2 linked regions of the Mesorhizobium shangrilense genome follow. The protein of the gene in region 2 interacts with the protein of the main gene of each other region in a pairwise test. Links are inferred from orthologs where the notes say so. Each region holds a gene or a part of one and is shown on either strand. Other genes may lie near its edges.

The links.
Region 1: the proteins of hflC (region 2) and ftsH interact in binary tests that used the Escherichia coli proteins (3 or more experiments, as listed by UniProt). The link is inferred for Mesorhizobium shangrilense from one-to-one orthologs.

The regions. Positions count from the first base shown.
Region 1 is NZ_JAQGPN010000001.1:1,398,750-1,401,874, reverse strand. What follows is about bases 74-3,038. They hold ftsH (ATP-dependent zinc metalloprotease FtsH), read right to left. Parts: upstream 2,544-3,038; coding sequence 603-2,543; downstream 74-602. Other genes in these bases: tilS (tRNA lysidine(34) synthetase TilS), read right to left, coding at 2,649-3,038; PD284_RS06950 (parallel beta-helix domain-containing protein), read right to left, coding at 74-332. In the rest of the region: more of PD284_RS06950, read right to left, coding at 1-73; more of tilS, read right to left, coding at 3,039-3,125. UniProt on the Escherichia coli protein: Acts as a processive, ATP-dependent zinc metallopeptidase for both cytoplasmic and membrane proteins. Plays a role in the quality control of integral membrane proteins.
Region 2 is NZ_JAQGPN010000001.1:2,432,321-2,435,320, reverse strand. It holds hflC (protease modulator HflC), read right to left. Parts: upstream 1,981-3,000; coding sequence 1,021-1,980; downstream 1-1,020. Other genes in the region: hflK (FtsH protease activity modulator HflK), read right to left, coding at 1,980-3,000; PD284_RS11790 (DUF2065 domain-containing protein), read right to left, coding at 825-1,010; PD284_RS11795 (DegQ family serine endoprotease), read right to left, coding at 1-711.

The sequences.
Region 1 (3,125 bases), 1.0 Mb from region 2 along the record:
TCCCCCGATCCGCTCTGGCCCTTGAAGGACAGGATCGTCTTGTCGTTCCCCACCCCCTTCACGGTCACGTCGTCGACGTCCAGCGACAGCCCCTCGGTGAGCTCGATGCGACCCTCCCCGATGCGCACAATGTCTCCCGGCTCGGCCATGATCAACGTCTCGACCAGACGCTCGGCCGCCCCTTCGCCGGCTTCGACGAGGCGCTCGGCGGCCTGGGCTGCGCCCGACAGCGCGCCATAGATCGTCATAACGGACAGGCCGATCGCGCCGATGCGCGCCAGCCGGTCCGCTGCCTGCCGGACGAAACCCTTCCCATCCCGCTTGAAGTGCATTTTAGTTCCTCCCCCTGCGGCGAGGATGAACACCACGTGTTCGGCATGTCAATGAAGCCCGCAGAACGCCGGGCCGCTATCTCACCGCGGGCAGGCCTCTTCCTCTCTTCCCGGCCAGCTGCCGGACCGGCATCGCTCGTCTCGATCGAGTGGACCAGCTCGCGAAACAGCCCCGACAGCGCCGCGCGAAAGGAAAACGCCGCGCGGTCTCCCGCGCGGCGCACAAACATTTACCTGTGGCGAGCCCGCTCGCCTGGACCGGCCTGGTCCTCAGCCTTGCGGCTGGGGCTCCATGCCGCCTTCCGGCTCTTCGCCGCCCTTCTTGCGGCGGCCGCCGGAGGCGCCGGCCTTCGGCACGGCCGAGCCGCGGCTCGGCGGCGTGTCGTCGCCCATGTCGCGCGCCGGCTTGTTGCCGGCGATCAGCTGCTTGATCTCCTCGCCCGAGAGCGTCTCGTATTCGAGCAGCCCTTCGGCGAGCGCGATCCATTCCTTCTTCTTCTTGGTCAGAACGGACTTGGCGGTGTTGTAGGCCTCGTCGATCAGGCGGCGCACCTCGGCGTCGATGATCTGCGCGGTTTCTTCCGAGACATTCTGAGTGCGAGCCACCGAGTGGCCGAGGAACACCTCTTCCTGGTTCTCGCCATAGGCCACCTGGCCGAGCTTGTCGGAGAAGCCCCAGCGCGTGACCATGGCGCGCGCCAGCTTGGTGGCCTGCTCGATGTCGGAGGAGGCGCCGGAGGTGATGTTCTCCTTGCCGAACTTGATCTCCTCGGCGACGCGGCCGCCCATCATGATCGCCAGGCGCGAGATCATGTACTTGTAGCTCATCGAGTAGCGGTCGCCCTCGGGGAGCTGCATGACCATGCCCAGCGCACGGCCGCGCGGGATGATGGTCGCCTTGTGGAGCGGATCGGCCGACGGCACGTTCAGCGCCAGGATGGCATGACCGGCCTCGTGATAGGCGGTCAGTTCCTTCTCCGCCTGGGTCATGGCAGAGGAGCGGCGCTCCGCGCCCATCATGATCTTGTCCTTGGCGTCCTCGAACTCTGCCATGGTGACCAGCCGCTTGTTGCGGCGCGCCGCCATCAGCGCGGCCTCGTTGACGAGGTTCATCAGGTCGGCGCCCGAGAAGCCCGGCGTCCCACGCGCGATGACCTTGAGGTCGACGTTCGGCGCCAGCGGCACGTTGCGGACGTGCACCTTGAGTATCTTCTCGCGGCCGATGATGTCCGGATTGGGCACCACGACCTGACGGTCGAAGCGGCCGGGACGCAGCAGAGCCGGGTCGAGAACGTCCGGACGGTTGGTCGCGGCGATCAGGATGATGGATTCGTTCGGCTCGAAACCGTCCATCTCGACCAGCAACTGGTTCAGCGTCTGCTCGCGCTCGTCGTTGCCGCCGCCGAGGCCGGCGCCGCGATGGCGGCCGACCGCGTCGATCTCGTCGATGAAGATGATGCAGGGCGCGTTCTTCTTGGCCTGCTCGAACATGTCGCGGACGCGGCTCGCGCCCACGCCGACGAACATCTCGACGAAGTCGGAACCGGAAATCGTGAAGAACGGCACGTTGGCTTCGCCTGCGACGGCGCGCGCGATCAGCGTCTTACCGGTGCCGGGAGGGCCTACGAGAAGGACACCGCGCGGAATCTTGCCGCCCAGCCGCTGGAATTTTTGAGGATCGCGCAGGAACTCGACGATCTCCTCCAGGTCTTCCTTGGCCTCATCGACGCCGGCGACGTCCTGGAAGGTGACACGGCCATGCGCTTCCGTGAGCAGCTTGGCCTTGGACTTGCCGAAGCCCATCGCGCGGCCCGACCCGGACTGCATCTGGCGCATGAAGAATATCCAGACGCCGAGGATCAGGATCATCGGCAGCCACGAGATCAGGTAGCCGAACAGCGTGTTGGAGCCGTCGGTCTCCGGCCGGGCGTTGATGGTGACGTTCTTCTCCTCGAGGCGCGAAACCAGCGTGTTGTCGCCCGGCGAATAGGTCTGGAAGCCGCTGGCGTTGTCGGCGTAGGTGCCCGAGATGCGGTCGCCTGCGATCGTCACGGACTTGATGCGTCCGGCGTCAAGCTCGGTGAGGAACTCCGAATAGGCGATCTCGCGCGAGGCGCCCCGCTGCTGCGGCGTCTGGAACAGATTGAACAGAGCGATCAAGAGAACGGCTATGATCGCCCACAGCGCCAGGTTGCGATAGTTCGGATTCATCAGGTGTCCCGCGGGCGCCGGATGTGCGCCCCTGCTGCATGAGTTTGGATGGGTCTAACATAGGTGGGGGTCGCCCCCTTGCCAAGAACTAGACCACGGTAGCGGTTAAGCTTCTTCCCCATTGTGGCCCGCAAATGGCGGGTTCGGAAAATTCGCCGCATCGATTAGCCGGGCCAATGTCTGCGCGAGTTCCACATCAAACGAGGGCAGGAACCTTCGCCAGGGTGCGAGCACCGGGAGCGCCCGCACATTCGGCCCCTCGCTCTGCGGCATGGTGGCGCGCGCGGCCTTGACGATGCTGGGGGGGAGCGTTGGCGATGGCCCGGCGACCTCCTGATCGGCCGGCGCTCCATGTACCCGCGCGTTCGGCGCACTGTCTTCCTCGAGGACGGCATAACGCCCGTCCCAGATCGTCCCGGGCAGCGCAGGTCCCGCCGGCGCCCCTCTACGCTCCCGGTAGAGGAACACGCCCGTCTTTCGAGCGTCGATCACCGTCCGGGAAAGCGTTGCCCGGAACGCACCCTCGCGCAGCCGGCGCAGCATGTCCGCCACCCTCCCGGCGTCGGGCAGATGCTCGACGCC
Region 2 (3,000 bases):
CATGTTGAACAGCGGGCCACCGGAATTGCCCCGGTTGATCGCCGCATCGGTCTGGATGAAGTCGTCATAGGGGCCGGAATTGATGTCGCGGTTGCGCGCCGACACAATGCCCACGGTCACCGTGCCGCCGAGGCCGAACGGGTTGCCGATCGCCATCACCCAGTCGCCGATCCTGAGCTTGCTCGAATCCCCGAATTTTACGGCTTTCAGCTTCTTCAGCTTCGGATCGACCTTAAGTACCGCAATGTCGGTCTTGGTGTCGGTGCCGACGAGTTCGGCCTTCAGCTTGGAGCCGTCGGAGAAGTTGACCTCGATCTCATCCGAATCCGCAATCACATGATTGTTGGTGACCACGATGCCTTTTTCCGCATCGATCACGAAGCCCGAGCCGAGCGACTGCACCTTGCGGTCGCCGCCTCCGTCTTCGCCCTGCCTGTCGTTGAAGAAGTCGTCGAAGAAATCCTGGAACGGCGAGCCTTCGGGAAGCTGCGGCATCGGCACTGCGTCTGGCGTTTCCGATCCCGCCACCTTTTGCGTGGTCGAGATGTTCACCACCGATTCGAGCAGCCCTTCGGCAAGGTCGGCGACTGACGCGGGTCCCTGTGCGGAGGCGGGCGCGACGAATGCCGGCGCGGACGCCGCGGCGATCATGCTCGCTGCCGTGAAGCTGACCAGCGACCGGCGCAATGCGGTCAGGATTTTCGGCGTCATCGGTCAGGCTCCCGTTGAATCTGGATCAGCGCCGGTTCAGCGCAACCGTCTTGTTGGCTCAAAATAGGGCGTGTTTGCGGCCCACGCCATGCGGGTCGTGGATAAATGCCGGGTTATCCGCGAACAAGCCAGACGACCGCTACGCCGGCAGCGATGACGGCGAGGCCGATGCTGCGCAGCCGATGTTCGGGCATGTCGATGACATCTGCGGCAAGCCGCTTGGCAAGGCTGGGGAACCCGCCATAGACGAGGCCCTCGAACACCATCACCAGTCCGAGGGCCGCCAGAAAGTCGCTCACCTGCGCAGCTTTATTGCGCTGGCGCCGCGGAGGCGGCTGGCGGGGTCGCCGCGGCGGCCGGCGCCTGCGGCGTGCCGCCGCCCGTTCCGGCGCCGCCGGCGGGATCGCTGAAGAAGCGGAAGAATTCCGAATCCGGCGACAGCACCATCGTCGTACCGGTCCCTTCCAGCGCCTGATTGTAGGCGTTCATCGAGCGATAGAATTCGAAGAACTTCTCGTCGCGCTGGAAGGCGTCGGCGAAGATCCGGCTGCGCTCGGCTTCGCCCTCGCCTCGCTGGATCTCGGAATCGCGCTGCGCCTCGGCGACGATCTCCACGACCTCGCGGTCGGCGCGGGCGCGGATGCGCTGCGCCGCCTCGCGGCCGCGAGCCCGCAGGCGCTCGGCCTCGGCCAGGCGCTCGGCCTTCATGCGGTCGTAGGTCTGCTGCGAAACCTCGGCGGTCAGGTCGGTCCGGCGGATGCGCACGTCCTCGATCTCGAGGCCAAGCGACGTCGCGTCGGGCCGCAGCTGGTCGCGTACCTCGCGCATCATGGCGGCGCGCTCTTCCGAAAGCGCCGCCTCGAAACCACGCACGCCGTAAACCCGGCGAAGCGCCGCGTCGAAGCGGGTGCGCAGCCGCTGTTCGGCCAGATCGACGCTACCCGACACGGTCTGTCGGAACACCCGCGGATCGCTGATGCGGTAGGCGACGAAAGCGTCCACTTCGTAGAACTTGCCGCCTGACACCTGAACGCGGATGTCATCCAGGTCGAAGCGCATGACGCGGTCCTCGATGATCTGGACGTTGTCGGCGTCGAACATGGCGAACGGCGCCTTGAAGTAGATTCCCGGCTCGGACTTGACGTCGACGATCTCGCCGAAGCGGAGCACGATCGCCTGCTCCCGCTCGTTCACGACGAACACGGCCGAGTAGATCAGGAACAGGATGACGGCGGCGATGACGCCGATGATGGGCAGACGGTTGGACATCAGTTGTTTCCTTCCGCCGGAGCGCGCTTCTGCAGCTCGGGCAGCGGCAGATAGGGCACCACCCCCTGGCCGTTGCCCTGCTGGACGATCACCTTGTTGGAGTCGCGCAGCACGCGCTCCATCGTTTCGAGGTAGAGGCGCTGGCGCGTCACGTCAGGCGCCTTCGCGTACTCGTCGTAGACGGAGATGAAGCGCTGCGCCTCACCCTGCGCCTCCTGCACGACCCGGTTCTTGTAGGCTGCCGCCTCTTCGCGGATCTGCGCGGCCTGTCCGCGCGCCTGGCCGAGCTTCTGGTTGGAGTATTGATTGGACTCCTCCACGAAGCGGTCCTCATCCTGCTCGGCACGCTGCACCTCGTCGAACGCGTCCGCCACTTCGCGCGGCGGCGCCACGTCTTCGATCGAGATCGCGTTGATATTCAGGCCCGCGCCATACTGGTCGAGGGTCGCCTGCACGATGCCGCGCACGTCTTCCGCGATGCCCTGACGGTCGTCACGGAAGATGTCCTGCGCCGGACGGCGGCCGACGGATTCGCGCATCGCGCTTTCAGCGATCTGGCGCACCATCTCGTCGGGCTGCGACACGTTGAAGAGATAGGCGACCGGATCGGCCACCTGGTAGGCGACGGAGAATTTAACGTCGACGATGTTCTGGTCGCCCGACAGCATCAGGCCGGTCGAGGAATTGCCGCGCGTCTCGCCGATATTGACCAGTTTTTCGGCCGTGTTGGCCTTTTCCACCGTCTCGATCGGCCACCAGTGGAAGTGCAGGCCTGGCTGCGACAGCTCCTGCTTCGGCTTGCCAAAGCGAAGCTCGACCGCGATCTCATCCGGCTGGACCGTGTACACCGACTGGAACACCCACAGAGCCACGACGGCGAGCGCAATGAGCCCGAAGAACGCCGGGCTCCCGGCGCCTCCGCCCCCGCTGCCGCCGGGCAGCACGCGCTTCAGCCGATCCTGGCCGCTCTTGATGATGTCTTCGAGCCCTGGCGGTGTGCCTTGTGGGCCCCTCGGGCCG